DNA from 3 places in the Tardiphaga sp. 841_E9_N1_2 genome. Region 3 is predicted to be linked to each of the others. Evidence: predicted binding sites of a transcription regulator. Region 3 holds the regulator's gene; each other region holds the start of a gene.
What was found. The regulator LexA, encoded in region 3, represses DNA repair genes until DNA is damaged. The targets are predictions, from matches to a motif close to TGTTCNNNNTGTGTTCNG.
Positions count from the first base shown of each region.

Region 1: AB8A50_RS24505 (DNA recombination protein RmuC) is a predicted target of LexA. The motif match lies at 1,314-1,331, and genes of this name have one in related genera.
Region 2: AB8A50_RS25760 (PA0069 family radical SAM protein) is a predicted target of LexA. The motif match lies at 2,075-2,092, and genes of this name have one in related genera.

Region 1 is NZ_JBPWQC010000001.1:5,113,308-5,118,548, reverse strand. It holds gene fmt (methionyl-tRNA formyltransferase) at 1-570, opposite strand, end outside; gene def (peptide deformylase) at 609-1,130, opposite strand; gene AB8A50_RS24505 (DNA recombination protein RmuC) at 1,362-2,576, shown strand; gene AB8A50_RS24500 (AmpG family muropeptide MFS transporter) at 2,617-3,984, shown strand; gene AB8A50_RS24495 (hypothetical protein) at 3,996-4,442, opposite strand; gene recR (recombination mediator RecR) at 4,459-5,061, opposite strand; gene AB8A50_RS24485 (YbaB/EbfC family nucleoid-associated protein) at 5,063-5,241, opposite strand, start outside.
Region 2 is NZ_JBPWQC010000001.1:5,374,034-5,379,274, forward strand. It holds gene ypfJ (KPN_02809 family neutral zinc metallopeptidase) at 1-271, shown strand, start outside; gene moaB (molybdenum cofactor biosynthesis protein B) at 274-834, shown strand; partial or broken gene AB8A50_RS25750 (GNAT family N-acetyltransferase) at 831-1,310, opposite strand; gene AB8A50_RS25755 (glycosyltransferase) at 1,340-1,909, opposite strand; gene AB8A50_RS25760 (PA0069 family radical SAM protein) at 2,114-3,277, shown strand; gene AB8A50_RS25765 (VOC family protein) at 3,395-3,847, shown strand; gene AB8A50_RS25770 (ribonuclease HII) at 3,923-4,651, shown strand; gene AB8A50_RS25775 (glycosyltransferase family 39 protein) at 4,734-5,241, shown strand, end outside.
Region 3 is NZ_JBPWQC010000001.1:1,033,583-1,038,823, reverse strand. It holds gene AB8A50_RS04860 (Orn/Lys/Arg decarboxylase N-terminal domain-containing protein) at 1-871, shown strand, start outside; gene AB8A50_RS04855 (GNAT family N-acetyltransferase) at 893-1,462, shown strand; gene lexA (transcriptional repressor LexA) at 1,765-2,487, shown strand; gene AB8A50_RS04845 (ComEC/Rec2 family competence protein) at 2,505-4,787, opposite strand; gene AB8A50_RS04840 (glutamine--tRNA ligase/YqeY domain fusion protein) at 4,890-5,241, opposite strand, start outside.

The sequences.
Region 1 (5,241 bases), 4.1 Mb from region 3:
CAGCCGCCCCCTTTCCAGCGCACCCATGGCCCGCACCATCAGATCGGCACCAAGCGGCGCCAGCGCATCGTGCAGGTCCAGCGCCGTCATCGCATCGGTGATCGCCAGGCGCTCGGCCATGGCGACATCGCCGGTGTCGAGGCCGACATCCATCTTCATCACCATGACGCCGCTCTCGGCGTCGCCCTCCATGATGGCACGATTGATCGGTGCGGCGCCGCGCCAGCGCGGCAACAGCGAGCCGTGCAGGTTGAAACAGCCGAGCGGCGGTACATCGAGAATATTCTGCGGCAGGATCATGCCATAGGCGACGACGACCGTAGCCTCGGCCTCATGCGACCGGAACTCGGCTTCGGCTTCCGGCGTCCGCAGCGTTTTCGGCGTGAAGACGGGAATGCCGAGCCGTTCAGCCTCGCGCGCCACCGGCGTCGGCTGCAGCTTCATGCCACGGCCGGCGGGCTTTGCTTCGCGGGTATAGACGGCGACGATCTCATGGCCGTGGGCCACGAGTTCGAGCAGCGTCGGCACCGCGAAATCCGGCGTGCCCATGAAGATCAAACGAAGCGACATAGGTCGGAGCCGATCTGTTGCAGCGTTGCGCGGAGAAACTACTCCGCGCGCTTGGCGAGCTTGGTGAACTTCTTCAGCACGCGGTCGCGCTTCAGCTTCGAAAGGTAATCGACGAACAGCACGCCATTGAGATGGTCGATCTCGTGCTGAATGCAGGTCGCGAACAGGCCAGAAGCCTCTTCCTCGATGGTCTTGCCGTCGAGGTCCATATAGCGGATCCGTACCGTCGCCGGACGTTCCACTTCCTCGTAATATTCGGGGATCGACAGACAGCCCTCTTCATAGACCGAGAGCTCTTCCGAGGCCGAGATGACCTCCGGATTGATGAAGACACGCGGCTTCTTGCCGTCCTCCTCATCGTCCTTCTTGGCGATGTCCATGGTGATCAGCCGCAGCGGAACCGCGATCTGGATCGCCGCCAGCCCGATCCCGGGTGCGTCATACATCGTCTCGAACATGTCGTCGGCGAGCTTGCGCACCTCCGACGTCACCTTCTCGACTGGTTTGGAGATCAGCCGCAACTGTTTGTCGGGCAGGATAATGATTTCACGAATGGCCATGGCGGCGATTTAATCTGCGCGCCGGTCCGGGTCAATCCGCTGGAAAAGCTGGACTTTGAAGGACGTTAACTCCCCGCTAACCATGAAAATTGAGGCGCGGTTAACCATGTTGGTTAAGGCCTGCTTAACCACATTTCTTAGGCTTGGGTTAACCAGGAAAATTCATTTTGCATTAACCATAAATGTTCCCTCTTCGTTCGCGCAACCGACCGAATCGGCTACAAGGATGGGATGAACGAGATTCTTTTCATGATCGGCGACATGCCGGTCACCGCCGGCGTGGCATTGATGGGCTTCAGTGCTCTGGCGCTGGGTTTGCTGCTCACCATCGCCATCATCATCGCTCGCTCCGGTAGCCGCGGCGCCGCCATGGCCATGGCCCAGGCGATCCGCGCCGACGAACTGGAAGAACGCCTCAGCGAAGTGCTGAAAGCACAGAACGAAGCCACCGGCCGCGTCGACGCCATGGGCCAGGCCTTGGCAGGCCGTCAGGCCGACATGGCACGCGCGGTGTCCGAGCGACTGGACTCCGTGACCCATCGCGTCGGCCAATCCATGGAACAGACCACACGCAACACGATGGAAAGCCTGAGCGCGCTGCATGAGCGGTTGGGCATCATCGACAACGCCCACAAGAACCTCACTGACCTCACCTCGCAGGTGACGACGCTCCGCGACGTGCTCGCCAACAAGCAGTCGCGCGGCGCTTTCGGTCAGGCGCGGATGGAAAGCATCGTCAAGGACGGCATGCCGAGCGGCGCCTATGCGTTCCAGCACACGCTATCGTCGGGCAAACGGCCGGACTGCGTGATCTTCCTGCCGGATCAGCGTCCACTGTGCATCGATGCGAAATTCCCTTTGGAGGCCGTCACGGCGCTGCATGACGCGCGCAGCGACGAGGAGAAGAAATACGCGGCGCAGCGCTTGCGCGCGGACGTGATGAAACATGTCACCGACATCGCCGAGAAGTATCTGGTTGCCGGCGAGACGCAGGATACGGCGCTGATGTTCGTGCCGTCGGAATCCGTCTATGCGGAAATCCATGACGGCTTCGACGACATCATCCAGAAGGCCTATCGCGCCCGCGTCGTGCTGGTTTCCCCCTCGCTGCTGATGCTGGCTATCCAGGTGATGCAGCAAATCCTGAAGGACGCGCGGATGCGCGACGCCGCCGACCAGATCCGCACCGAGGTACTGAATCTGGGCGACGACCTCACCCGGTTGCGCGATCGCGTGATGAAGCTGCAGACGCATTTCGGGCAGGCCAATGAGGACGTCCGCCAGATCCTGATCTCCGCCGACAAGATCGAGAAGCGCGCCGGCCGCATCGAGGAACTGGATTTCAGCAAGAGCGAGCCGGCGGCCGAGGTAGCCCCGGTCATCGCGAAGACCGCCGCCCCCGACATGTTCGCGCCACTGCCGCGCAAGATTCAGGCAGGGGAATAGGCCACAGGCCGCTTTCCCCCGAATCTGCTAACCCTTCCCCATGACCAGCGCGCCTGACTCGTCCGAAGCCGCCCTCGCCTTGAAGCCCCGTGCCACCTGGCGCGAGAGCATGGCGGTGTATCTGCAGCCGCGGGTGCTGATTGTGCTGCTGCTTGGCCTGTCGTCGGGTCTGCCGCTTGCATTGTCCGGTTCCACGCTGCTGGTGTGGATGCGCGAATCCGGCGTCGATCTCGGTACCATCGGGTTGTTCGCCCTCGTCGGCACGCCCTACACGCTCAAATTCCTCTGGGCGCCGCTGGTCGACGCGCTGCATGTGCCGTTCTTCACGCGACAGTTCGGCCGCCGCCGCGGCTGGCTGGTATTTTCACAACTGCTGCTGATCGGCGCGATCCTGCTGCTGGCGCTCACCGACCCCGCCCGCTCGCCACTGTTCGTCGCCCTCGGCGCGCTACTGGTCGCCGCGATGTCGTCGACACAGGACATCGTTGTCGATGCGTTTCGTGTCGAAAGCCTGCCGGAGAGCGAACAGGCGGCCGGCATGGCGTCCTATGTCGCGGCCTATCGCATCGGCATGCTGATCTCGACCGCCGGCGTGCTGTTTCTGGTCAGCGCCTTCGAGAGCACGGGCATCGCGCGCTCCACCGCCTGGATGTGGGGCTATGTGGCAATGGCGGCGATGGTGCTGATCGGCACGGTCACAGCGCTTGCGGCCACCGAGCCCGAGCAATCCGCGCAGGCCGAAGCGGCCACACGCGGCGAGAGCGCCTTCAATCGCGTGCTGCAGGCCGCAATCGGCGCGTTCTCCGAATTCCTGGCCCGCAAGGACGCCTGGGCCGCGCTGGCGTTCGTGGTGCTGTTCAAATTCACCGACGCATTTTCCGGCACCATGACGGCGCCGTTCGTGATTGATCTCGGCTTCACCCGCAACGACTATGCCGCCATCGTCAAAGGCGTCGGCCTTGCCGCCACGCTGATCGGCGGCTTCGCTGGAGGTTTTGTCGCGCGGCGCTATTCACTGGCGGCGAGCCTGTGGATCGGCGCTGTGTTACAGGCACTGTCCAATCTCGCCTTCTCATGGCTCGCCATCGTCGGCGTCAATCAATGGGCGCTGGCACTGGCCATCTCGGTCGAGAACTTTACAAGCGCCATCGGCACGGTGATCTTCGTCGCCTACCTTTCGGCGCTGTGCAAAAACCCGCTGCACACCGCCACGCAATATGCGCTACTCACAGCGCTCGCTGCGGTGGGGCGGACCTATCTGTCAGCAGGCGCAGGTTACGTTGCGCAAGCGACGGGATGGCCGATGTTCTTCGTCATCAGCGTGGTGGTCGCGGTACCGAGCCTGATCTTGCTGATCTGGCTGCAGCGCCGCGCGCATTTCGAAATGCTGGGGCCAGTGCGGGTTTAACCGAAGCGAACTCAGTTCGGCTTCGTCACCACGCTCCATTTCGTCACCAGCGCTTCACTCATCTGCCCGGCCTGCTCGGCGCAGGTGACTTCAGCAACCTTGAGCGCAACTTCCTTGCCGACAAGCTTCTTCAGCTGCGTGGCCTGCACGTCATTGGCAACGACGATCTCGAACGTCTCAGGTCCGGTCTCAAGATTGCACAGCCCTGCAGGCGCCGGCAGCCGACGCGGCTCGCTGACCACTTGATACACATTGGTGCGCTTGCCCTTGGCATCGCGGCTGCGCATGGCGTTGAGCTGCCCGGTCAGCACATCGCCGATCTTCATCGTCTTCGGTGCCACCGGCGTCGCAGGCGCAGCCGGCGTTTCGGTCGCGCCGCTGGCGGCCGTAGCAAACAGGCCGGCCGCACAAATCGCAGCGGCCCAGGTCGGCAAAGCCTTCAAGTCATATCGTGTCATCAATGCTCTTCCAGTCTTAAAACAGCGTCCGCTGTCGCATTGCTGCCGACAGCGTGCCTTCGTCGAGATAATCGAGTTCACCACCAACCGGCACGCCATGTGCCAGCCGCGTCACCTTCACATTGGCCTCCTGCAGGAGGTCGGTGATGTAATGTGCCGTGGTCTGCCCATCAACCGTCGCATTCAGCGCCAGGATGATTTCGCTCACCTCTGAATCATGCGCACGTGACACCAGCGCGTCGATGGTCAGATCCTGCGGTCCGACGCCGTCGAGCGGCGACAGCGTTGCACCCAATACATGATATTTGCCCGTCGTCGCATGGGCGCGTTCGAGCGCCCACAAGTCCGCGACATCGGCGACCACCACGATGGTCGAGGGATCGCGGCGCGGGTCCGTGCAGATCGTGCAGGGATTCTGCGTATCGATATTGCTGCAGACCTTGCAGACCTGAATCCGGTCGATCGCCACCTGCAAGGCACCGGCCAGCGGCGTCATCAGCGCCTCGCGCTTCTTGATCAGATGCAGCGCGGCACGCCGGGCCGAGCGCGGGCCAAGACCGGGCAGCCGCGCCAGCAGTTGAATCAGGCGCTCGATTTCCGGACCGGCCGTGGATGCCATCTCAGGTAAGGCCCATCCCCGGCGGCAGACCGAGACCGCCGGTCAGCGCCTGCATCTTCTCTTGCATCGCAGCTTCCGCCTTGCGGCGCGCATCGCCCAATGCAGTCACCAGCAGATCTTCTAGAATCTCGACTTCATCGGCTTTGACCAGCGACGGGTCGATCTTCACGGCCTTCACTT
Region 2 (5,241 bases), 4.3 Mb from region 3:
CGTTGAACTGCAGGCCGATTGCCTGTCGGGCGTCTGGGTCAATCGCGAATCGAAGAAGCGGCCCGGTTTCCTCGAAGCCGGTGACATCGATGCCGCGCTGCAGACCGCGTCCGCCATCGGCGACGATACGTTGCAACGTCAGGCACAGGGCCGCGTCGTGCCGGACTCGTTCACGCACGGTTCTGCCGAACAGCGCAAGCGCTGGTTCATGACCGGCTATCAGCAAGGCACCGTGCAGGCCTGCAACACATTTGCGACGGATCGGCTGTAGCGATGGAGCCTGATGCGACCAAGGCCTTCGTGCCGCTCAACATCGCGGTACTGACGATCTCCGATACGCGCTCGCTTGACGACGACAAGTCCGGTGCGACGCTGGCGGATCGGCTGACATCGGCTGGTCACACGCTGGCGAAGCGAGATATTGTCACTGACGATGTCGAGGCGATCCGGACGATTGTGCGTGCATGGATCGCCGATTCCGGTGTTGACGCGATCATCACGACCGGCGGCACGGGCTTCACCGGCCGCGATGTCACGCCGGAAGCCATCGAGCCTCTGTTCGAGAAGCGGATGGATGGTTTCTCGATTGCGTTTCACATGCTGAGCCACGCCAAGATCGGTACCTCGACGATCCAGAGCCGCGCGACTGCTGGCACCGCCGGCGCGACATTTATCTTCTGCCTGCCGGGTTCGCCCGGCGCCTGCCGCGATGGCTGGGACGGCATCCTTGCCGCGCAACTGGATTACCGCACGCGGCCCTGCAATTTCGTGGAGATCATGCCGCGGCTCGATGAGCATCTGCGACGTCCGAAAGCGAAGGGCGCGTCGGTCTAGAGCACGAGCTCCCAGGTCTCACCGATCAAATCCTGACCGAAACTGCGATGCGGCTCGGTGGCGACCAGCGCGAAGCCGGCATCCTGATAGATTTTTCGCGCTGCGCCGAGATTGCTCTGGGTCCACAGCGTGATCCTGCGATAACCGCATTGGCGCGCAAAGGCGATGGATTCCGTCACCATGCGCTGGCCGAGCTTTTGTCCGCGCGCCTTGGGATCGATCAGCAAGAGCCGAAATTTGGCGACGTCGTTGGATTCTTTCACGAGAAACAGCGAGCCGACGGGTGCGCCATCCATCTCGGCGATCCAGCAGCGTTCGCGCGTGGCATCGCATGATGCGACGAATTCTGCAGCGATGTCGGCTACCAGCGCCTTAAAGGATGCATCGAACCCGTATTCGGCCGCATAGAGCTCGCCGTGACTGCGGATGACCCAGTCGATATCGCCAGGCTGGAGATCGCGTAGCACTGCAGGCTGAACGGCATCGGGGACTTGGGCGGCCATGATCAGGCGACGATGATCCGGCTGCGCAGCAATGTGCGTGAGGAGCGGCCGAGCTGGCGCAGCAACCGCGCTTCCGAGCGCCGGGCATCGGGCGCGTAGCCGCCGAGACGATCATAGTGTTCGCGGGCGATCAGCAGGCCCTGATCGGCCTTGGGTCCCGTGATCATCCGGACCAGGTGCTTCAGGCCATCGCGAAAATTGGTCTCGTCATAGGGCGAGCGCGCATAGCGGAAAATGCCCGCGCGGGGGCGGTTGCTGGTCGATACGCGCTGGATGAATTGCTGGGTCTCCTCGATCCAGCCGGCATCGAGCACGGCGCCGGCATGGAGAAACATTAGCCAGGGCGAGCGCGCCTGCTTGGCGCCGGCGGCCATCGCCGCGGCGCGCGATCCCTGCGAGGTCAGGAAGCCGCAGCCCGCGACATCGGCGACACGTTCGATGACATCGGTACCAGCGCGATCGACCAGCAGCACTTCGCGGATCACACCGGCAGCAGCGCCCGGCACCAGCGCTGCCAGTGTGGCAACAGCGGGCTGTTCGACGCCTTCGGTGGGGATGATCACGCTCAGCATGGGTGTCGGATAATACCTCTCAACAACGGGGTGGCCGCGTTATCATTTCGTCATAGTCTATGCGGCACCGGCGGCTGCTGCAATTTCGGGGCGGTTCGACTTTCGGCCGCCCCTGCAAGGCGGCGGGAGAATGCGCAGTGCCCCGGCCGTGTGCCACCCTATTTATGTTCTTGATTTGTTCCGTTTGTGCGCTATCGTGGCTTCATGAGTCGCCAGATCGCTGCCCTCAAGCACCCGCCGGTCCCGGCGCCCTCCGATAAGCCGGCGGGTGCGCTTTCCCCTTTTCCCGAGATCGCGGTGGCGATCGACCAGCAGCGGCGACGCGGCCGCGGTGCCCAGTCCAACGACAGCGGGCGCTACGAGGCCGAGGCCCGGGTCGCCTTTGATGACGGCTGGCAGAGCCTCGATGAATTGCCGCCGTTCAAGACGACTGTTGCGACGGACACCGCGCGCAAGGTCATCACGCGCAATGAATCGCCGGATATCGGCTTCGACCGTTCGATCAATCCCTATCGCGGCTGCGAGCATGGCTGCGTCTATTGTTTCGCGCGGCCGACCCACGCCTATCTCGGTCTCTCGCCCGGGCTCGATTTCGAATCCAAACTGTTCGTGAAGCCCGATGCGCCGGCGCTGCTTGAGAAGGAGCTGGCCGCCGCCGAGTACGAGCCGAAGATGATCGCGATCGGTACCAATACCGATCCGTATCAGCCGATCGAGCGCGAGCGTCAGGTGATGCGCGGCATTCTCGAAGTGCTGGAGAAGACCGGTCATCCCGTCGGCATCGTCACCAAGTCGGCTTTGGTGACGCGCGATATCGATATCATGGCGAGGATGGCGAAGCGCAATCTGGTCAAAGTGGCGTTGTCGGTGACGTCGCTCGATCCGAAGCTCGCGCGCACCATGGAGCCGCGCGCGTCGACGCCGTCGAAGCGGCTGGAAGCTTTGCGGCAGCTATCCGAGGCTGGCATTCCGACCACGGTGATGGTGGCGCCCGTGATCCCTGCGCTGAATGACAGCGAGATCGAACGGATTCTCGATGCCGCCGCGCATGCCGGCGTCAAGGAGGCCAGCTACGTTTTGTTGCGGCTGCCGATGGAAGTACGCGATCTGTTTCGCGAGTGGCTGATCGCGAATTATCCGGACCGCTATCGCCACGTCTTCACGCTGATCCGCGAAATGCGCGGCGGCCGCGATTACGACTCGCAATGGGGTACCCGCATGAAGGGCACCGGGCCGATGGCCTGGATGATCGGTCGCCGCTTCGAGATCGCCTGCACGAAGCTCGGTCTCAACAAACGTCGTTCGAAGCTCACCCTCGATCATTTCGAGAAGCCGGCGGGTGCCGGTCAGCAATTGAATCTGTTCTAACTCCGCAGGTCTCGCAGCGTACGGAGTGGTGGAGAGGGGACGTTGGCAGGAAACCAGAGCCTGCCAACGTCCCTCTTTTCGATCTATAGAGTGAGTACAGGAGTGACACGCATGACGATGACGAAACCACCGGCGCCGATCGCGCGCATGACGGTAATCACGCTGGGCGTGGCGGATATGCGCAGGAGCATTGCGTTCTACGAAGCGCTGGGCTTTACGCGAAAGGCCCGTGCCTCTGGCGAGGCCATCGCCTTTTTTGACACCGGCGCCAGCGTCCTCGCGCTGTTTCCATGGGATCAACTGGCGCAGGACGCGACATTGCCTGACCATCCAAGGCCACAGGCGTTTCGCGGCAGCACGCTGGCGTGGAATTGCCGCTCCGAAGGCGAGGTCGATGCGGTCCTCGCTTTCGCTGTCGATTGTGGTGGATCGCTTTTGAAGCCAGCGCGAAAGACCGATTACGGTGGCTATTCCGGCTACTTTGCGGACCCGGACGGGCATGCATGGGACGTGGTGACGGCACCGGAGATCGAGGTCGGTGATGACCGGCGGGTGCGTCTGGACGATTAAAGACCCGACCTGAATAGCGGGCATGATCCTGAGTTCCCGGTTGCACCCCGGGAGCTGCTTCAGCAGGATCCCCCGATGATTCGAGATGCGAAGAAGAAAGCGCCGGCCAAGCCGCGCAAGATCGTGGTCGCGCCGAGCTTCACGCGCGAGCGCACACTGCTCAAGAAAGGTATCTGGCCGGTGGCTGGTTGCGACGAGGCCGGGCGTGGTCCGCTCGCAGGACCGGTGGTTGCCGCCGCGGTTGTGTTGGACCCGAACAACATTCCAAAAGGTCTCGACGATTCCAAGAAGCTGACAGAGAGCAAGCGCGAGGCGCTGTTTGAGGAAATCTGCGCGACGTCGTCATTTGCCGTCGCCTACGCATCACCCGCCCGGATCGACCGCGACAACATCCTGCGGGCGTCGCTCTGGGCGCTGGCGCGTGCGGTCGCGTCGCTCCCGGACGCGCCGAAACATGTGTTTGTCGACGGCCGCGACAAGATCGATACGACGGCCGATTGCGAAGCCGTCATTGGCGGCGACGCGTTGGTGTTGTCCATCGCAGCAGCCTCGATCATCGCCAAGGTGTCGCGCGACCGGCTGATGTGCCGGCTGGCCGAGGATTGCCCGGGCTACGGTTTCGAGGTCCATAAGGGCTATGGCGTGCCGCAGCATATGGCCGCGCTGAATGAATTAGGGCCCAGCATTCATCATCGCAGCCTGTTCGCGCCGGTTGCTGCGGCGCGTGCGCGTCATCAGACTGGCGTCCGTGCGGCGGGTCTGATCGAAGTCCACACCACCATCGATATCGAGATATCCGCCTGAGCGCTCAGGCGGTTGCCTCTCCCGGCTGTGCGCCGTATCACCTGAGCACGCTTCATTCCCTGCTGGCCGGTTCAGACGTTCAATGCGTTTCACCTCCCTGATCGTCGAACTGATCCGCGCCCGGCCACGGCTGGTGTTCTGGATCGTCGTGCTGTGTCAGGCCGCGATCTGGCTCGTCGTCCCCCTGCTGCTGTATCGTGGGCCGCCGGGCGATCTCGCCACCGTGTTGGCCTATGGTCGGGAATATCAAGTCGGTACCCATATGGGACCGCCGCTGGCGTTCTGGCTGGCGGACGTCGCCTTCCGGGCCGCCGGCAATCATGTTTTCGGTGTCTATCTGCTGGCGCAGATCTGCGCCGTCCTCACCTTCCGCGCGGTCTATCAGCTGGGCAGTGCCATCGTCGGCGGCCCGCAGGCTGTCATCGCCGTGCTGCTCACCATGACGGTTACGGCCTTTAGCACGCCCGGCATCGAATTCGGCCCGCTGATCCTGGCGCGTCCGCTCTGGGCGATGTTCCTGCTGCATGCCTGGCTGGCGATCGGGCAGGGGCGTCGCAATGCCTGGTTCGCACTGTCGATCGAGGCCGGAC
Region 3 (5,241 bases):
CGTGCCCGAGCGCGTCGCGATTCCCGACGCAGCCAGCGAAGGTGCTGTTCACAATGTGCCCTGGGAAAGCATCGGCACTGACCAGCTCGCCACCAATCCGGCTTATTGGCAGCTCGCGCCTGACGCCGCTTGGCATGGCTTCCCCGGCATGGAAGCCGGTTTCACCATGACCGATCCCAACAAGCTGACGGTGCTGACACCCGGCTTCGACCGCACCACCGGCGGCTATGCGGAACACGGCATCCCCGCGCCCGTGGTCGCGCAGTTCCTGCGCGAAAATCGCATCGTGCCGGAGAAGAACGATCTCAACTCGCTGCTCTTCCTGCTGACGCCCGGCGTGGAAGCCAGCAAGGCCGGCACGCTGATATCGGGCCTCGTCGCCTTCAAGAAGCTTCATGACGACAACGCCCTGCTCGAAGACGTCATCCCGGAATTCGCACGGCGCAGGCCCGCGCGTTACGCGGGCATACGCCTGAGGGATCTATGCGGCGACATGCACCGGTTCTTCCGCGAGGCCAATGTGAGCGAACTTCAGACCAGGCAATTCTCCGCTGACCATCTGCCGGAGATTGCCATGTCACCCCATGATGCCGCGCGCTGTCTGGTGCGCAACGACGTCGATTACCTCCCGATCGATGAGATCTTCGGGCGCGTCGCGACGACGCCGTTCGTGGTCTACCCGCCCGGCATCGCCACGATCGTCCCCGGAGAACGGCTCACCGAACGGTCAAAGCCGATGATCGATTATCTCAGGATGTTCGAGACCTGCTTCAACACCTTCCCGGGCTTCGACGTCGAAATCCAGGGCATCTACCGCAAGGTCGACGCCAATGGCCGGATCCGACTTTACACTTACGTGGTCTCCGAATAGGGAGCACGTAAGGAGCCTGATTTGCCAACGGAACTCGAACAGCCGGTCGTCATCCGACCATCACGCGACACCGACGTCGATGCCATGCTGGCGATCTATCGCCGGCACATCCGGCAAGGCGTCGAGGAAGGCGTCAGCGACGCCGACACGCCGCAGCCCGACGATCTCAGAGACCGGCGCAAGAACCTGCGCAGCAAACGGTTCCCGCATCTCGTCGCCACGCAAGGCGGCGAGGTCGTCGGCTACGCCTATGTGGTGCTGTTTCGGAAGCGACCGGCCTATCGCTACACGGTCAAGCATTCGATCTATATCCACCACGGACATGTCGGCCGGGGCATCGGCCGGCTGTTGATGCGCGAGTTGATCGATGTCTGCGCGGCGGCCGGCTTCCGGCAGATCATCGGCTATATCGATGCCGACAACACGGCCTCGCTCGGCTTACATGAGAGCTTCGGCTTTGCCCGCGTCGGCTTGCTGCCCGGCGTCGCCTATCGCTCCGGCCGCTGGGCCGACACGATCATGGTTCAGCGCTCGCTGGCGACCGGCTCCACGACTCCGCCGCCGCCCATTGGGCGCGTGACGTCCGCGTAGCCCAAGCGACCGCGGAAGCATTTTCCATGTCCGTCGAGGATCGACGACTGGTGAGGAACAGCCTCCTCAAACCTCACTCAACGTGCGTTCTGTTGACGGCAAATTAAGCATTGCAGAACACATATGGAACATATAGTGTTCGTTCATGATTTGTTTCGAGATTCTGTGGCTTTGAGTAGTTTGAGAGTGCCCGAACTCGCGCAACCGATCTTCGAACGATCGTCTCTGGATTGAGGCTCACCGTTCGAAGGCCCTTTTAAACGCACGCGGCGGCCGACACCGTCAACTGAGGATGGCTTCAGATGCTCACGCGCAAACAATACGAACTCCTGCGATTCATCGATCAACGGCTGAAGGAAGCCGGCGTCCCGCCCTCCTTCGACGAGATGAAGGATGCGCTCGACCTGCGCTCGAAGTCCGGCATCCATCGTCTGATCACGGCGCTGGAAGAACGCGGCTTCATACGCCGTCTGCCCAACCGCGCCCGTGCCATCGAAGTCATCAAGCTGCCAGAGCTCGGCGCGCCGGTCACCGGCGGCACCGGGCGCCGCGGCTTCACGCCCAGCGTCATCGAAGGCACGCTTGGCAAGGTGCGTTCGGCCGCCAGCATCGCCAGCAACAGCGGTGATGATGACAATGGCCGCACGGTTGCTATCCCGGTCATGGGCCGAATCGCGGCCGGTACGCCGATCGAGGCGCTGCAGACCCGCAGCCACACCATCAGCATGCCCGCGGACATGCTCGGCTCCGGCGAACATTACGCGCTCGAAGTGCGCGGCGATTCCATGCAGGACGCCGGCATTCTCGATGGCGATACCGTGCTGATCCAGCGCAACGAGAGCGCCGACACCGGCGACATCGTGGTGGCCCTGATCGACGACGAGGAAGCCACGTTGAAGCGCTTCCGCCGCCGCGGCGCGTCGATCGCGCTGGAGCCCGCCAACGACGCCTACGAGGTCCGCATCCTGCCGCCCAACCGGGTGCGCATTCAGGGCAAGCTGATCGGCCTGTATCGCCGCTACTGAGATTGCGCCTCGGCGGATTACTGATCTTCGGGTTGAAGATCGGTTTCCGCTGGCGTCGCATCCACCGGCCGGTTTTGTGGCGTGCGACTGTTCTGGATCAGATCGTGCTGGGGCTCATCGGGGATGGCGCGCGACCACGGGCGGTCCAGGCCACGCGGGCGCACGGCATCGATGGTAAAGCCGTTCGCGGTTCGCTGCAGGCTCACCGCACCATTTCGTTGCAAGCGATCCTGATCGATCACCAGCGCCCTGCAATCCCTCGGCGATTGTCTCGTTGTGATGATGAGTGCCGCTTTCTCGCAATCATCTGTGAATGCATCCGGCTGTAAAACCAGCGCCACCAAAGCGCCATCGGCCAGCGCCGCGATGCACCCGTCGCGGTCGCAGGACACACCGTGGCTGAGGGAGGCATCCGTTGGCAGCCGGGCGTCGGCATCACCGGCAAGCCACTCCTTCGCGAGAAACGCATCCTTGGCGCTGCGCATCATATGCAGGCGCCCCTCCCTGCCCCGTACCGCAACGCTGTGACCGTCACCCGAAATCAGGACATCCGGCTGCTTGACCAGCAACGCCCAGACAATCGAGAGCGCAAGCACACCAAGCCCTGCGAGGCGCAACGGCGTGCGCAGCAATCCCAGCACGATGATGCCGATACTGGCTGATATCAGCGGTCCCGTCCCGAAGGCCGGCATCCGGCCGATGGCGCCGGGCAAGGCTGCCACCCATTGCGTGACGACAATCATCCACTGGATGCCGACATCCATCAGCCGCCAGAACACACCGTCAAAGCCAAACGGCATGGCCACCAAACCGAGAATACCCGTCGGCATAACCAGTGCCGAGACCACCGGCATCGCCAGGAGATTGGCGACGACGCCATAAGGCGTGACGCGATGGAAATGAAATGCGGCATAGGGCGTGGTGGCAAGGCCCGCGACCAGCGAAGCCAGTACGAGCATCGCGATCTCGCGTCCGCCCCATAGCGCCACGCGCGCGGTCGCGGAATGATCGGGCGAGGCAAACAGCGCGGGCATGCCTATCTGCACCAATGCGACCAGCCCCAGCGTCGCCGCGAATGACATCTGAAAACTCGGATGCACCAGTGCTTCCGGCGCCACGATCAGCACAACCATTGCTGCCACCGCCAGCGTACGGAACGTCACCGCCCGGCGATCGACCATGACTGCCATCAACACAACGGCCGTCATGAAAAAGGATCTCTGTGTCGCGACTTCGGCACCTGACAGCAGCAAATAGAACAGTGCTGCGAATAACGCCGCAGCCGCTGCGACTTTCTTGATCGGGAATGTCACCGTCAGGACAGGGATCAGTGCCAGCAGTGCGCGTATCGCAAAGAACACCACGCCGGCGACAACGGCCATGTGATAGCCAGAGATCGACAACACATGACCGAGGCCGGAGATGAACATCGCATCATTGACGTCAGCCGAAATCGCATCGCGGCGGCCCGTGAGCAGCGCCGTGGCAATGGCGCGGCTATCGCCCGAGAGCACGGTGCGGATCCGCGCGTCGATGGCGTCGCGCAGACCCTGCATGGTCGCTGAATAGCGTAGCGCCACACCCGGCTGTATCGGCGGATCGACCGCCTTAATGCCGCCCATCACGAAGCCTGATGCGCCGATCCCCTGGAAATACAGATCGCGGCCAAAGTCGTAACTCCCTGGCCGGAGCGGCGACAGCGGCGGCTGCAGCCTTGCCTTCAATTCGACGAAGCTGCCGACGACAGGCGCCGTGCCCTTCTTCACCGACAGCCGCACACGGGCGAGCTTCGGTGCGGCGCGCGGGCTGTCCATCGTGGCAACGCGCAGCACGAAGCGATCCGTGCGCTCCCGTTCCTCGTGCGTTTCGACGAAGCCGGTAAGCGCGACGGAATAGAGCGGCTTCGCCAGAACCTCATGAGCCACGCGCGCGGTTTTCATGGCCCCCATCGCAAAGCCGGCCGCGATGGCCGCAATGAGCAAGATCAAGGGAAACCATCGTTGTCGCCGCAGCAAAAACGCAGCCACGCAAAGAAGGCCAGCCGTCGCAGCGGCAACCCAGGCCACCGGCTCATGCTCAGCGGCAAAATACAGCGCGATGCCGGTGCCGAAAGCGATCGGCACCCAGGGCAGCAAGCGACCGGGACCCGCTTCGGCCCGCACCCACGTCCAGAGCGTCTCGAAGCCCGACGTTGATGACGTCGGTGACGGGACAGCGACGCCTGCCGTGGCCGGCGGCGGCCATGTGGTCGCCGTGCCGGATCTGCCCCGCCGCTGTTGCTGATCCCCGCCCCGCGCCATCGAACGCCCGCACGCCAAGCTTGTCCTTCCGAATGCTATCGGAAGGGCAAGCGGCGACTAGCGGAACGGATGCAGAATACGAAAACTAATCTCTAGGGTTGCTCAAGCGAGCTTGGCGTAGCTGTCGCGCAGACCGACGGTGCGGTTGAAGATCAGCTTGCCCGGCGCTGAATCCTTGTCGCGACAGAAGTAACCCTGGCGCTCGAACTGCACGACATCGCTTGTGTTGTCGCTCGCCAGCGCCGGCTCCAGCATGGCGCCGGTCAGCGTCTCCAGCGAGTCCGGATTGAGCTGTGATGCGAACTCGGTCGCATTGGGCTGCGGATCGGCAAACAGCTGATTGTAGACGCGTACTTCCGCCTGCACGGCATCTGCGGCGCTCACCCAATGGATCGTCGCCTTGACCTTGCGGCCGTCCGGCGCATTGCCGCCCCGGGTTTCCGGATCATAGGTG